Geobacillus stearothermophilus ATCC 12980: one gene and its partner. The main gene of each other region encodes a partner of the protein of the gene in region 2 in a complex. Links are inferred from orthologs where the notes say so. Each region holds a gene or a part of one and is shown on either strand. Other genes may lie near its edges. The genes, in order: uvrA and mfd.

The links.
Region 1: the proteins of mfd (region 2) and uvrA are in contact, whole or in part, in a crystal structure (PDB 4DFC), measured with the Escherichia coli proteins. The link is inferred for Geobacillus stearothermophilus ATCC 12980 from one-to-one orthologs.

Annotation. Positions count from the first base shown.
Region 1 is NZ_CP128494.1:2,484,069-2,487,751, forward strand. What follows is about bases 246-3,683. They hold uvrA (excinuclease ABC subunit UvrA), read right to left. Parts: upstream 3,305-3,683; coding sequence 446-3,304; downstream 246-445. Other genes in these bases: QSJ10_RS13605 (magnetosome magnetite crystal formation protein family), read right to left, coding at 246-317; uvrB (excinuclease ABC subunit UvrB), read right to left, coding at 3,321-3,683. Outside these bases: more of QSJ10_RS13605, read right to left, coding at 1-245. UniProt on the Escherichia coli protein: The UvrABC repair system catalyzes the recognition and processing of DNA lesions. UvrA is an ATPase and a DNA-binding protein. A damage recognition complex composed of 2 UvrA and 2 UvrB subunits scans DNA for abnormalities.
Region 2 is NZ_CP128494.1:57,352-69,644, reverse strand. What follows is about bases 7,520-11,586. They hold mfd (transcription-repair coupling factor), read right to left. Parts: upstream 11,254-11,586; coding sequence 7,720-11,253; downstream 7,520-7,719. Other genes in these bases: fin (anti-sigma-F factor Fin), read right to left, coding at 11,342-11,572. In the rest of the region: spoIIE (stage II sporulation protein E), read right to left, coding at 1-587; QSJ10_RS00335 (S1 domain-containing RNA-binding protein), read right to left, coding at 1,119-1,514; QSJ10_RS00330 (FtsB family cell division protein), read right to left, coding at 1,633-2,004; spore cortex biosynthesis protein YabQ, read right to left, coding at 2,021-2,653; sporulation protein YabP, read right to left, coding at 2,650-2,955; QSJ10_RS00315 (RNA-binding S4 domain-containing protein), read right to left, coding at 3,318-3,599; bifunctional methyltransferase/pyrophosphohydrolase YabN, read right to left, coding at 3,612-5,072; QSJ10_RS00305 (putative polysaccharide biosynthesis protein), read right to left, coding at 5,079-6,635; spoVT (stage V sporulation protein T), read right to left, coding at 6,956-7,492; QSJ10_RS00285 (IS982-like element ISGsp1 family transposase), read left to right, coding at 11,789-12,293. UniProt on the Escherichia coli protein: Couples transcription and DNA repair by recognizing RNA polymerase (RNAP) stalled at DNA lesions. Mediates ATP-dependent release of RNAP and its truncated transcript from the DNA, and recruitment of nucleotide excision repair machinery to the damaged site.

The DNA of each region.
Region 1 (3,683 bases), 2.4 Mb from region 2 along the record:
ACTTGAATCCCTTTTATGACATTCCAAACAATGACAACAAGATTCACCGCCCCAGCAACGAGGAACCCAAGCCAGACGAGCCCGCCGCCAAAAAGAAGCGATTCCTCGCCCCAATGGCCGAACAGCACCGGCGACGCGGCCAACGCAATGAACAAGAGGATCGTAACGGCCGGAATCAAATGCGACACGAGCGACCGCTTCGCATGGCGTTTGACTTCAAGATCTTCGACAACAAAATAGACGACAATCGGCAAAATGAACGGCGCAAAAAAGACGCTGAAATAACAAAGCGCGGATAACACTTTGTTCGTCGACAATCGGCAATCCCCTTTCCAAGTTTCCTTTACCTGTATATACGACGGCCGCTAGGAAAAGTTTCCTGCCGACGGCAAAAAAAGGCGGAGGCCGCCGGTGTCCCAAGCGGCGGACAAAGCCGCAAAGGCCTTTACGCCTTCGCCGCTTCATATTGCGCCTGCATGCGCGCCCGGTCGCGTTCGAGAATCGGTTTTAAGTAGCGGCCGGTGTGCGATGCCTCGACCTCGGCCACCTCTTCCGGCGTGCCGACGGCCACGATTTGCCCGCCGCGGTCGCCGCCCTCTGGGCCTAAATCAATAATATAGTCCGCGGTTTTGATGACGTCCAAATTATGCTCGATGACAAGCACGGTATCACCGTTGTCGACGAGCCGATGGAGCACGTCAAGCAGCCGGGCGATGTCATCGACATGAAGCCCGGTCGTCGGCTCGTCCAAAATGTAGAGCGTCCGGCCGTTGGAGCGGCGGTGAAGCTCAGCGGCGAGCTTGACGCGCTGCGCCTCGCCGCCCGAGAGCGTTGTCGCCGGCTGACCGAGCTTCATATACCCAAGCCCGACGTCATAGAGCGTCTCGAGCTTGCGTTTGATTTTCGGGATCGAGGCGAAAAAGTCGAGCGCATCTTCGACCGTCATGTCCAAGACATCGGCGATGTTTTTCCCTTTATACGTCACCTCGAGCGTTTCACGATTGTACCGTTTGCCGTGGCACACTTCGCACGGGACGTACACGTCCGGCAAAAAGTGCATCTCAATTTTGATGATCCCATCGCCATGGCACGCCTCGCAGCGCCCGCCTTTGACATTGAAGCTGAACCGCCCTTTTTTGTAGCCGCGCACTTTCGCTTCGTTCGTTGAGGCAAACACGTCGCGGATGTCGTCAAACACCCCGGTGTACGTCGCCGGGTTCGACCGTGGCGTGCGGCCGATCGGCGACTGGTCGATGTCAATCACTTTGTCGAGATGCTCCAGCCCGCGGATGTCGCGATGCTCGCCCGGCTTGGCTTTCGCCCGGTTGAGCTTTTGCGCCAGCGCCTTATACAACACTTCGTTGACAAGCGTGCTTTTGCCCGAGCCCGACACCCCGGTGACAGCGACAAACGTGCCGAGCGGGATGTTCACCGATACGTTTTTCAAGTTATGCTCGCGCGCGCCGACCACCTCAAGCCAACGTCCGTCCGGACGGCGCCGCTCGGCCGGAATCGGGATGAATTTTTTTCCTGACAAATACTGGCCGGTGAGCGAGTTCGGATTGTCCATCACCTCTTCCGGCGTGCCGGCGGCGACGACCTCGCCGCCGTGGATGCCCGCCCCCGGGCCGATGTCAATCAAATAGTCCGCGGCTAGCATCGTATCCTCGTCGTGCTCCACGACAATGAGCGTATTGCCGAGGTCGCGCATGCTTTTCAACGTCGCGATCAAGCGATCGTTGTCGCGCTGATGAAGCCCGATCGACGGCTCGTCGAGGACGTACAGCACCCCCGTCAGCCGCGAGCCGATTTGCGTCGCCAAGCGGATGCGCTGCGCCTCGCCGCCGGAGAGCGTGCCGGCTGAACGGCTGAGCGTCAAATAGTCGAGGCCGACGTTTTGCAAAAAGCCGAGCCGGTCGCGAATTTCACGCAAAATAAGGCGGGCGATTTGCGCCTCTTTTTCGGTCAGCTCGAGCCCGTCAAAAAAGGCGAGCGCCTCGGTCACCGACATGGCGGTGACCTCGCCGATATGCTTGCCGCCGACAAGGACGGCCAGGCTTTCTTTTTTCAGCCGGTAGCCTTGGCATGTCGGACACGGTTGTTCCGCCATATACTTTTCCATCTGCTCGCGAATGTAATCGGAGCTTGTCTCCCGGTAGCGGCGCTCGATGTTGCGAACGACGCCTTCAAATGCGATGTATTGTTCACGCACTTGGCCAAAATCGTTCGTATAGCGGAAATAAATCGGCTCACCGCCGCTGCCGTACAAAATTTTCGCGAGCTGCTCTTTCGGCAACTCCTTCACCGGCACGTCCATCGGGATGCCGTAGTGGCGGCACACAGCTTCGAGCAGCTGCGGGTAGTATTGCGAGCTTTGCGGCTCCCACGGAGCGATGGCGTGTTCTTTTAACGTCAGCTCATCGTTCGGGATGACCAAATCGAGATCCACTTCGAGCTTCACCCCGAGCCCGTCGCAGTCCGGGCAGGCGCCGAACGGACTGTTGAACGAAAAGAGGCGCGGTTCAAGCTCCCCGATCGAAAAGCCGCAGTACGGACAAGCGTGCTTTTCACTGAACAAGAGCTCCCCCTCGCCGATCACGTCAACGACCACTTTGCCGTCGGCGAGCTTCAGCGCCGTCTCCAACGAATCGGCAAGCCTTGATGCGATGCCGTCCTTGATGACAACCCGGTCGACGACGACATCAATCGAATGTTTTTTGTTTTTTTCCAGCTCAATGTCCTCCGTCAACTCGCGCATCTCACCGTCAATGCGAACGCGCACATACCCTTGTTTGCGAATATCCTCCAATGTCTTGGCGTGCGTCCCTTTTTTTCCCGAGACGATCGGCGCCAAAATTTGCATTTTCGTCCGCTCCGGGTAAGCAAGCAGCCGGTCGACCATTTGCTCGATCGTCTGCGATTGGATTTCAATGCCGTGCGTCGGACAAACAGGGCGGCCGATGCGGGCGAATAGAAGCCGCAAGTAATCGTAAATTTCTGTCACCGTGCCGACGGTTGAGCGCGGGTTGCGGCTCGTCGTTTTTTGGTCGATCGAAATGGCCGGCGACAATCCTTCAATCGCATCGACGTCCGGTTTTTCCATCTGCCCTAAAAACTGGCGGGCGTACGCCGACAGCGATTCGACGTAGCGTCGCTGACCTTCCGCGTAAATCGTATCAAACGCCAGCGACGACTTCCCCGACCCGGACAGCCCGGTCAAGACGACGAGCTTGCCGCGCGGGATTTCAACGTCAATGTTTTTCAAGTTGTGGGCGCGCGCCCCTTTGACAATGATTTTCTCCATTCCGTTCACCCGGCCATCATCCTTCCGCTTTCAATTCGAAAATGACGTCGCGCAGCTGGGCGGCCCGCTCGAAGTCGAGCGCTTTGGCCGCCTCTTTCATCTCCGTCTCGAGCGTTCGAATCAGCTCTTCCCGCTCTTGTTTCGTCATCGCTGCCGCCGGCTTCGCCTCGTACATCTCCGTCTCTTCCGCCGCATACGTCGCGCGGATGACGTCGCGAATCTCCTTTTTCACCGTGCGCGGCACGATGCCGTGCTTTCGGTTGTACTCTTCTTGAATCGCGCGGCGCCGCTTCGTCTCTTGAATAGCGATTTCCATCGATTTCGTCACTGTATCGGCGTACATGATCACATGGCCGTTCGCGTTGCGCGCCGCCCGGCC
Region 2 (12,293 bases):
GAAATGATTTCCTCAGCCCGCAAGGCATGTTTGTGTTTCCGGACCGTCAGCAAAGGGATGCTTTGCATAAAAATCAGTGTAAGCACAAGCGAAAGCCCGGCTTCGACAACCGCCATGGCCGTCCCGTAAACCGTCCGCTCCCCGACCCAGTAGTAGGAGATCAGCCATTTCGCTGCCAATGAGACCGCAAAGACGACGAACGGGACGATTTTTAACGATTCGCTGATCACCCTGCGCACCCATCCGTAAATAAAGAGAAAGCCGAAAATGGAAACGCCGACAAACAGCAAAACATCGAACGACAGTGTCAATGCGCCGGCCATTAGGGCAATCAAAGCAAAGGCCGCCTTGTCACGGCGCAACATATAGACGGAAACGAAAAACGGCAGCGCAAACGGGGTCAGCTTCGCCAAAATGAGTGCTCGTCCAAGCAAAAAGCCGACGAGAAGAAGCAAAAATCCTTGATGGACGAACAAGTGGCCAAGGCGCAGCTTCACATGGCGTATCCAACGCGATACGGTCGCTTGCGTGTCATGAATCGGCACTTCCGAAATACGGCGCAACGTCCCTCTTTCTACTCTTTCCATTCCCGATCCTCTCCTTTGCTTTTCTATTACCCCCTATTATATATTTGAAATTGCCAAAAATTTGTCAAAACAACGGAGAAAAATAAAAAATCGTTCGACGTTTTTCCCGACAATGTGCAGGCAACGTTTTTGTTCCGACAGAAGCAGACAAAAACGAAAAACGAGCATGTCGCTTCATGGCGCATGCTCGTTCGTCAATGATGATGACCCGTACGGGATTCGAACCCGTGTTACCGCCGTGAAAGGGCGGTGTCTTAACCACTTGACCAACGGGCCATATTGAATTTTGGTGGCGGTGGAGGGGATCGAACCCCCGACCTCACGGGTATGAACCGTACGCTCTAGCCAGCTGAGCTACACCGCCGTGTGGCAACATTTAATATAATACTGGAGCCCATACCGATTGTCAATATGTATCGTTCCGGAAAATACATCCTTTCTTTCGCCAAACCCAACAAAGAAGCATCCATGACCATGGATGCTTTGTTGTCCCCCTATTCGTCATCTTTCCGGCATTCATTCAGCAGCAAGTTACCCGCGTCTCGATCCACGACCTCCCCGCTTCGATTCGGTATGGCGGCGCAACGACGCCAATCGGTCTTCACTCTCTTTCAGGAAACGGCTGATTTTTTGCTCTAAGCTGTCAGCCGCAGAGCGGTCATGCGCCCGGCGCGGCCGCTGCGAAGAAGGCGTATCCTTTGCTTTGCGAATGGACAAGCCGATCTTTCCGTCTTGGCCGACGTTAATGACTTTGACATACACCGTGTCGCCGACTTTCAAATGGTCGTTGATATCTTTGACGTAGTTATCGGCTACCTCGCTGATATGAACGAGTCCTGTCACACCTTCCGGCAGCTCCACAAACGCCCCGAATTTCGTAATGCCTGTGACTTTGCCTTGTAACTTGCTGCCTACTTCAATCGACATAAAAAAAGTGCTCCTCCTTAAAACGCTTTAAAGATGGTGTTGATTTCATTATAGCGAATAAAAAAAATAAGTGTCAATATGACGAATGCCCGTATTGAACGGGCATTGGAGGGATTTGTTACTTTTCGGGCAACACAAAAATAATTTCCCCATCCTTTGACAAATAATATTTTTTTCGCGCCAGCTCAGCGATGTAGTCATCATCATGCAGCCTTTTCATTTCCTCTTTCATCTGCTTTTTCTGGCGTTTCAGTTCCGCAAGCTGTTTGGTCAACCTTTCTTTTTCCGCCCTTTTCGCATCAACCGTCTTTGCCTGCAGGTGCAAAGCATAGACAAGGACGGAGGCGACCACGGCCAACAGCAACGACCAAAAGGCAAAACGGATGGCCAAAATTCGCCGTCTTCGCGACGCCCTCCGCTGTTTCTCCTCCTGCTCGGCCGCATACGTCGATGCCAGCTTCGTCACGTTTGTTCTCCTGGGCATGTTCATTGCCTTTGCACCTCTTTTACTTTCGCCATTTCGCCAGCCACATGCCTATTTTCTCTTGTGTATTCTTGATTTGTCCAGCAAATCCCTTCAAACGGCGAAAAAATTTTTCCACCCAGGCCCGGCGGGACGGCGGAATCCGCCGCCAAACGGCGATGCCCGTCCAACGAAACGGGGCAAACAGAAGAACAACGGCTTTCCAAACCGCAAGCAACAAAAATCGTCCCATCCATATCACAAGCCGCCAGGCAAACAAAAGAAGCGCAAGCGCCATTTGCCCGAGAAGAACGAGCGGGCGGATCACGATGTAACGGAACAGCTGGGCGATGATGTTTCCGGTTCTGACCGCCAGCTGAATGAGCCATTCCAGCACCCGAACGTACAACGAACGGAGCAGGCTTTGATAGGCGGCATAGCCGCACAACAGCGCCAAAAACAGATAAAAGCGAAGCTCGCCATTGTTGACGAGCAGCAACACATAAAATACGAGAAGCGCCTGCACCGCCCAAAACAGTACATCGTTCACGAAAACGAGCCAGTGCGCCCGTTCACGCCGGTTGAGAAACCGATTGTACGTGTCCAGCGCCATGCCGAGCCAGCCCCCCATGCCAATCATCGCGAGCATGGTGAGGAACTGTGTGGTGATGGTCATTTGAACAACTTGCTAAAGAATCCTTTAGCCTTCTCCTGATGATCGTCTAAGTAAACGAGGTCAAAAATGCGCCCTTTAATCGAAACGACGCCTTTGTCGACATCTAAGTTTTTCATTTGCAAATTCTGCCCGCGGATCGCCAAAAAACCCATGACCGTCTCAAGCAAAAACTCCTCATTGTCAAAGCTTTCCACTTGTTTGACCCCGGTAATGTCAAGGAGGCGCCGGCCGCGCATGATCACGTCGTGTTCTTGGACCGGGCCTTTGTTCGTGTTTCCGCCAAATTCCTCATGTCGGTTCATGTTCATCCCCCGCATTTCCGATTTAGAATGAAAGCCGGCTAGGCCGCCCGTTGTTTCTCATCCGCTGTCTGTACCATATGTATGTCAGCGGGGGATCGTTTAGAACAAGCCTTAAGGACAAAGTGAACCCCCACCGCCTGCGCTTCACTTAGAGGCGGGGGCTTCCAGCGCCTTGTGCGTGCTCCGCTGAACGGCAGCCCTGCACAGGAATCCTTGACGCTTCCCTTCGTTCCGAAGGCGCCCGTTCGAACAAGAACCGAATGATATTCAATTGGCGATTGCCGGCCGAAATTCACTTCCCCCTATTCACTAGGCTTCGCCCTTCGCGCTCCCTGAGACAGGAGACGTCTTTCGGAAATCCGTTAAACGCCGCCTTGATCCGGATCAGGGGCCGTCCGTTCCTCGCGAACGAGCTCGTACATTTCGGCTGCCTCTTCTTTTTTCACCGTTTCTTTTACACTAGTCACTTTTACCGTTACCCGTTTTTGCCCGAACTGAATCGTCAGTTCATCGCCGATTTTTACATCTGAACTTGCCTTCGCGACGTGGCCGTTGATCCACACCCGGCCTTGGTCGGCGACTTCTTTTGCCAATGTGCGGCGTTTAATGAGGCGGGATACTTTTAAAAATTTATCAAGGCGCATGCCCTTTCCCCCTTACTGTTCGTTTTCTTTTGCTTCTTCCCAAAAGCGGTCGAGCTCAGCGAGCGAGAACGATGTGATCGGTCGGCCGCTTTTTCGCACTTGCTCCTCAATGTAGGCGAAGCGGCGGGCGAATTTGTCGTTCGCCATCTGCAATGCTTCTTCGGGTTGAATATCATAATAGCGGGCAAGGTTGATAAGCGCAAACAATACGTCGCCGAACTCGCTGACGAGCGCCGCGCGGCGGCCGCCCGAAGCTTCAGCCCGGAACTCCGCCATTTCTTCCTCTACCTTTTCCCAAATGGGAGCGGCATCGTCCCAGTCAAAGCCGACGTTTGCTGCTTTTTTCTGCAGCTCATACGCCCGCATCGTCCCCGGCAGGCTTTTTGGAACATCCGCTAAAATCGACGCTGGCCGGCCGGTCCCTTTTTCCTTCTCCTTAATTTTTTCCCAGTTCGCTGTAACTTGCTCAGCTGTTTCAGCCGTCGCATCGCCAAATACGTGCGGATGGCGGCGAATCATCTTCGCAGTCAATGTCCGGATGACGTCATCAATCGAAAACATCCCACGGTCAGCGCCGATCTGGGCATGGAGCATCACTTGCAGCAGCACGTCACCGAGCTCTTCGACCATATGGTCATCGTCATCATCGTCAATGGCTTCAAGCAACTCATACGCCTCTTCAAGCAAGTACCGCTTCAGCGACGCATGCGTCTGCTTCCGGTCCCACGGGCAGCCGTGCGGCCCTCTCAACGTCGCGATGACGCGGCGCAACGTTTCAAACCGATGGTATAGCAGCGGCTCATCCTTGACCGGCGGCACATAGACGCTCGTTAAATTGTCAAGCGCCGCCTGACGGTCCAATTCATAGAGCGGCACTTGCTTCACTTGTTCGCTCTTCGTCCCGGCCGCGGTCACAATATAGACCGGATAGTCGTCCGGAAGCTGTTCCATCAGCGACAGTTTCACATTCGAAGCGACGAACGGGTCGTACACTTGGCAAAAGACAGCATGCAGCGATGGCGACCATTCGTCCCCTTGGAAAGCGGTCGCATCCAACAGCTGGAACCCCTCGATTGGATCAATGCGCACCGCTGTAAACAACGCATCTAAAAAGCTTTGCCCGCCCTCGATGACCACCCGGCAATCGCCGCGTTGCTCCGCTTCCAACAACAGCTGCACCGTCCGTTCGGCGACAAGCGGATGGCCAGGGACAGCGTAAAACACATCCCCGTGTTTTGCCTGCTCGATGAGAGTGCCGGCAATTTCTTCATATACATCAGCAAATTGCTCATGCTTTTCGTAAACATCATCAAACGATGTAAACGCGATGCCCTCTTCTTGAAGCCCTTCGGCCGCCGGATGCTCCTTCGTCCGCAAAAAAAGCGGATGCGCCTTTTTTAGCTTTCGATACACGCCGACCGTCAGCTGCTCCACATCCCCGGCGCCAAGGCCGAAAATATAAATCGTATTCACCGCTGATCACCTGCTTCCTAATCGTAAATGAAATTTGTGAACGAACGGGAGAGCGGACAACTCTTGTTCGGAAAATACACTCCCCCTCACGATGCATGCGATATAGACAGCCGCGCCGAGAACGACGCCGCCAAGCGCCTCGGCGGACGCCCATAGGCGTCCCCCGCCTGAAGCGTCCATTAACCATGTATACAACTTCAGCACCGCCATCATGGCGACAGCCGCCTTCACAATTGGATATATGCATACTCGCGCGCGCGCTGACCGGTATTCACGCGGCAAACGCACGTATAAGAAGCCTGCCATAAGCGCATAAGCCCCTGTTGTCGCCAAGGCGGCGCCAAGGGCGCCGAACGACGGCACAAGCCAGCGCATAAGGACGATTTTCCCTGCCAAAGCCGCCGCCACGCCGGCCGCCGCTGTCCACTCTTTCCCCATTCCTTGCAATAAAGCGGAGGCAGTCAACGCCATCGTCGCAAAAAAGACAGAAGCGGACAAGACGGCAAGGACCAACGAACCGCGGTCGTTTTCAAACAGCATGGTGTTGATCGGGCGAATGAGGCAAATGAGCCCCGATGAAGCGCCGACGCCGATGACCGCGGCGAACCGGATCGGCAACATGCTGTGCAGAAAGGACGGCTCCCGCCCGCGCCGCATGCCGGAAACGAACGGAACAAGCGCCAATGAAAGCGATGTGCCGACAGCCGTGCCAAGCTGAATCAGCGGCTGGCCGCGGTCGTACACCCCTTTTAACTCTTTCACCTCATTCAACTCCAGCCCGGTTTCTTGGAGAAGCGGGACGAACAAAAACGAGTCGACGAGCGGAACAAGCGTCAACACCATGTTGGTGAAACAAATGACCGTTCCAACTGTAAGCAAATGCCATCCCGCCTGTCGCACCGAGCCGGGCGGCGTATGCCCGGCCGGTTTTTGCCGTCCGCGCCGGACCAGATAAAAGAGCAAGATGAGAAGCGCGGCCGCCATGCCCGCCAACGTCCCGCCGACCGCAGCCATGCCGCACGCATAGGCGTCAGCGCCGCGCTTGATCGCCCAATAAGACAACCCTAAAATCGCCGTCACACGCACCGTCTGCTCGCCGACTTGGGACACTGCCGTCGGCGCCATGTCATGGCGCCCTTGAAAAACGCCGCGCAACACCGCAATGAGCGGAAAGAATAAGCATGAAAATGAAAGCACCCGCACCAACCCTTCAAGCTGCCTGTCGCCCATCCATAACGAAATGGCGCCGGCTCCTATATATAACACGGCAAACAACACCGCTCCCGCCCCGCCCAACAGCAGCAGCGCGATGCGGCCGACAGCGGCCGCTCCCGCCTCGTCCCGCGCCGCCAGCCGCTCAGCGATGAGCTTCGAAATGGCAACCGGGTAACCGGTCAGCGACAGCGCGACAACGATTCCATAAATGGGGTAAACTTGTTGGTAAATATAAAAACCGACATCCCCGACCATATTTTGATACGGGATGCGGTAGAGCGCGCTTAACAGCTTCGTAAGCAAAGTGGCAGCAGTCAAGGCAGCTGCACCTTTCCATACGTTTCCCATGCCCCTTATCCTCCCGCTTGTATGGCGCCAGATGGCGAACAGTCCATCAAGAGCACTGGCCGCACAAACCGTCAACATTACCGCAACAAACGGCTACGCTCGATATTATAGCGCAATGCAGGCGATGAGACAAAAGCGGGAGCCGCCCATCGGCCATGGCCTCAGTCCAGCGGAACGGGAACGGACCAACCAACATAGCAACCCCATTGCAGACAAAGCAGAAAGGAAAAGATCCCGACCTTCTCCCATCAACGATAAATGTGCGGCCCGATCAAAAAGGGTGTCCCGATCTTTTGGGACACCCTCTTTTTGCGTTCCATTTATTGTTCCATTTGCCGGGCCAAAAAGCTGGCCGCTGTTTCCACTGCTTTATGTTCAACTTCGCCGAGCGTTTTCTCGCGCGATAAAATGATGACGGCTCCAATCGGATCGCCGTTGGCCACAATCGGGCCGATCGTATACGACTTCAACGTTTCCGTCATCCCGTCGACCAGCTCGACCTCGCCCTCCTCCGTATGGAGAACGGAGTTGCGATCTTCCATGGCTCTCTCCACTAACGGGCTGACGCTTTTGTTCATGTATTCTTTTTTCGAAACACCGGCAACGGCAATAAATACGTCGCGGTCGCAAATGAGCACCGGCTGTCCGAGGCTGTCAAACAGCGCCTCGGCGTACTCCTTGGCAAAGTCGCCGAGCTCACTGATCGGCGAATATTTTTTCAAAATGACCTCTCCATCGCGATCGACAAATATTTCGAGCGGATCTCCTTCGCGAATGCGTAATGTTCTGCGAATTTCCTTCGGAATTACAACCCTGCCTAAGTCGTCAATCCGACGAACAATACCGGTTGCTTTCATGCCTTGTATACCCTCACTTTCATCTAGGATTTGAAGGATACTCCGATGAACCCTGTTGTAATGGGGAATTCACCATTGTTGTCATTAGTATCCTTCACAATCCACGTTCTATGCACGATGAAAGTGATTTTGGCCATTTTAGTAAAATTGCCCATCCTTCACTATCGCCACATCAGCAAAACCGTAAACGTATAAAATGAACATAACGCCTCATTTTTTCTTTATAGCTAGGCGATGATCGACTTTTCGTTTTTCACTCCGGACAATTCCCTCAACGTCTCATATAAAATCGCCAGCCACTCGTGCGCTTTCATTTGCTTAATGTAAAGCACAATTTTCAGCTTCACCCCCTCCATGCCAAACCCAAACAGGCGCCCGTACTGCCGGCCGACGCCGGACAAGCGCTGAATCTCCACCGTTTTCGACGCTTCTTCAGTGAATAGAATGTCAACTTGCTGCTTATGTTGCTTAATCGATTCAACACCGAGCTGTTTCGCCAGCACTTTGATCTCGGCAATCTGTAGCAAATAGGCGACGGCATCCGGATAATCGCCGAAGCGGTCCACCATCTCTTCGCGCAGCGCTTCAACATCTTCGAGCGTCTCGACCGCTTTAAACCGCTTGTACATCTCGATTTTTTGCAGCCCATCGGAAATGTAGGCATCCGGAATGTAGGCGTCGACTTCCACGTCGATCGTCACTTCCGGCCGCTCGTCTTCTCGTTTCAAGCCGCGCCGTTTTTCGATCGCCTCTTTCAACATTTGCGAATATAAGTCAAATCCGACCGAGTCGATAAAGCCGTGCTGTTCAGCGCCGAGAATATTGCCGGCGCCACGGATCGACAAGTCACGCATGGCGATTTTAAAGCCGGAGCCAAGCTCGGTGAACTCTTTAATGGCTTGCAGCCGTTTTTCCGCCGTTTCATTCAGCACTTTGTCTTTCCGGTAGGTGAAATACGCGTAGGCAACGCGGTTCGAACGGCCGACGCGCCCGCGCAGCTGGTACAGCTGCGACAGCCCCATCCGGTCGGCATCGTACACGATGAGTGTATTGACGTTTGGAATATCGACGCCTGTCTCAATAATCGTCGTCGTCACGAGCACGTCATATTGTCCTTCCAAAAACGCTAAAATCGTTGATTCAAGTTCGGTTTCTGACATCCGCCCGTGCGCGAACGTGACGCGTGCTTCCGGGACAAGCTGGGCGATTTCTTCCGCTTTCAAGTCGATGTCTTCAATATGGTTGTAGAGGAAAAACACTTGCCCATCGCGGGCGAGCTCACGTTCAATCGCCTCTTTGACAAGCTCCGGCGTATATTCCATGACATACGTCTGCACCGGGAACCGGTTTTCCGGCGGCGTCTCGATGATCGATAAATCGCGCACGCCGATCATCGACATATGAAGCGTCCGCGGAATCGGCGTCGCCGTTAAGGTGAGCACGTCGATATTCGCTTTCAGCTGCTTGATTTTTTCTTTATGCGCCACGCCAAACCGCTGCTCCTCGTCGATGATGAGCAACCCTAAATCCTTAAACTTGACATCCTTCGACAGCAGCCGGTGCGTGCCAATGACCATATCGATTGTGCCGTCTTTCAACCCTTTGATCGTCTCCGCCTGCTGTTTTTTCGTGCGGAACCGGTTGAGCAGCCCGACGTTAATCGGAAATCCTTGAAACCGCTCACGAACCGTTTCGTAATGCTGCTGAGCCAAAATCGTCGTCGGCACAAGAAAAGCGACTTGCTTGCCGTCCATAATGGCTTTAAACGCCGCGCGCAGCGCCACTTCCGTTTTCCCGTAGCCGACATCGCCGCAAAGGAGGCGGTCCATCGGCTTTTCGCTTTCCATATCGCGCTTAATTTCTTCAATCGACCGGAGCTGGTCTTCCGTCTCTTGATATGGAAACGCGGCCTCAAATTCGCGCTGCATTTCCGTGTCCGGCGAAAACGCGTACCCCTTGCTCGCCTCGCGCTCGGCATACAACTTGATCAAATCTTCCGCGATATCTTGAACAGACGATTCCACTTTCTTTTTGACTTTTTTCCATTCCGAGCCGCCAAGCTTATAAATTTTCGGCTCTTTTCCTTCCGAACCGACGTACTTTTGCACTTGATCCATTTGGTCGACCGGGACGTACAGCGTGTCGCCGCCTTGATATTGGATATGGATGTAGTCTTTATGCACTCCATTGATTTCTAACGTCTCGATGCCTAAATATTTTCCGATGCCGTGGTTGACATGGACGACGTAATCGCCGACTTGCAGTTCAGCGTAGCTTTTAATCCGCTCGGCGTTGGACAGCTTTTGCCGGCGCACCGGGCGTTTCGCTCGCTTCTTAAACAGTTCCTCTTCCGTAATGACAGCCAGCTTTTGCAGCGGCAGCTCAAATCCTGTATTTAAATCGCCTTCGAGAAGTTGGCATTTGCCGTAAAGCAGTGCGGCCTCAGGCGGAAGCGGCGCTGCATCGACCCCATAATCTTCCAAAACTGACTGCAGCCTTTTTGCCCGTTCGGCATCCGGCGCCAAAAAGACGACGGCGTAATTCGCTTTCTTCCAACGCTCGACTTCAGACTGGAGAAGCGCCATTTGTCCGTGGAAGTTTTGCATTTGCTTGCACGTAATATTGACGACATTTTGCGGATGGGTATAAGGCGCATGGCGCAAAAACAAGGACAAATAAACCCGCTGGAATCGATGTTTTTTCAACAATTCAGAAAGTGAGTGTGAAATGGGCACATCATGAATGATTTTCCCGCTGTCAAGCAGGCTTGTATACCAATCCGCTTCTTCGCGGTCGAGCCGCTCCGCCGTCTCCTGCAACCGGCTCATTTCATCCATCAGCAGCACGCCGTCTTCCGGCATATAATCTAGCAAACTTGAAACGTTCTCATAGAAAAGGGACATATATTTATATTGTTGCTCGATTTCCCGGCCCTCGCGCAACTGTTCCAATTCGGCATGGATCTGTTCGTACATCCGCTGCTTGGCGGCGTCATCCTTCATTTTTTCGAGGCTGGCCGCCAAACCGGCTTCAATTCGTTCAATCCCCCGCTGCCGCGTCCCCTCGTCGAGAATGATTTCGTCGGCTGGGCCGATGGCGATACTCTCTACTTGCCCGTGCGAGCGCTGATCATCGGGGGTGAACGTGCGAATCGATTCGATTTCCGTATCAAACAGCTCGATCCGGTACGGGAGCTCGGCCGTGAGCGGATAAATATCCACGATGCCGCCGCGGATGCTGAACTCCCCAGGGGCGGAAACAGTTGCCACCCGCTTGTATCCCATTTGGACAAACCGCTGTTTATACTGCTCGAGATCCAGCTCTTGTCCAACCGTGAACGTGAACAAATACTGTTTCCAAAGCGATGGCGGCGGCAGCAAGCGCCGCAGGCCGGCGACCGGACAGACGACGATCCCCTTCCCGCCTTGCACCCAATGGTTCATAATTTCGAGGCGTTGTGCCTTCAGCTCCGGACTGGCGACTGCCATTTCGGCGGCGATCACTTCATCGACGGAATACAGAAACACCTCGTCCGGACCGAGCAGCGAAACGAGGTCATCATACATTTTTTGCGCCTGAAACAAGTTGTAAGCCACTACGAGCAACGGGCGTCCCGTTTCCTTATAAAGCGTGGAAACAAAAACAGACCGGGCCGACCCCGACAGCCCGGCGACAAGCTGTTCTTTCAGGCGGGCGTGGATTCCTTCTATGATGGTGCGAACATCTTGGTTCTCAGCTAAATAGCGATGCAATGAAAGCACCCCTATTCTCCCTCCTCTCAATGCTAGTTTCTTTCTCTTTCCACGTTCAGCCAAAACATAAAAATGCTTTGGTCGCCCAAAGCTGCGCCTAATGGATAAATTTTTCGTATTGATGCCACTCCGGATTTCGCGCCAACGCTTCTTGACAGTCTTCGCAAATGGTTTTGACGTGAATATCCCCGTTCGGCTTGTACGAAATCATATCAAGCCGTTCCTCTTCCGTTAAATGGTGGAATCCGAGCTTTTCGCTATAGACGGATACCTGTTCAATAGTTCCGACTCTGGCGCCGCAATGGCGGCAATAGTAATGCAATGCCATCGAAGCAAACCTCCTCACTGGGCTGTTCCGTCCGCAGGGCGGATGGAGCCGGCGCCCCATGCCTTCCGTACTCACATTGTGCACCAGTTTGGAGGAAAATATTCACTTGTTAACCCGTGGTGCTAGATAAACTTGATCAAGCATAAAAATAGCCCTTGCTGGCGGATCTCCAGTAGAATGAAAGTGTCACCCAACATTCGAAAGGAGAGATCCCCCATGCAAGAGCACTTTCATTTTACTACAGATCCAGCCAAACTTCAAAAACAATATGCCGCTATTTTCTGTTTTGTTTCTGCCCAACTGTCGTTGATTCAAATGTATCTTCATCGCCGCAACCGTCACTTGGTCAAGCAAGAAGACGAAGTGGTCATGGCGGTTCACCTTTTGGGGAAGCTGCTGGGCTTTTCTTCCGAACGAGCCTGGCATCGTTTTGTCACGGGAAATTTGTTCACAAACGGCTCGTTTCTTGAACGCTCCCGATACAACCGCCGCTGCGGGGCGCTTGGTTTCGCCATCAAATGGATCCGTCATGAGCTGGCGAAACGTGGCCAACACCATGCTTATGCGGTCGTCGACAGCTTGCCTCTTCCGTTGTGCCATCCCGCAAGAATGCAGCGCGTCAAGCGATTTCGAGGGATCGCGGATATGGGGTATTGTGCTTCCAAAAAGCAATGGTACTACGGTTTCAAGCTGCATCTTCAAGTGACCAATCAAGGGCTGG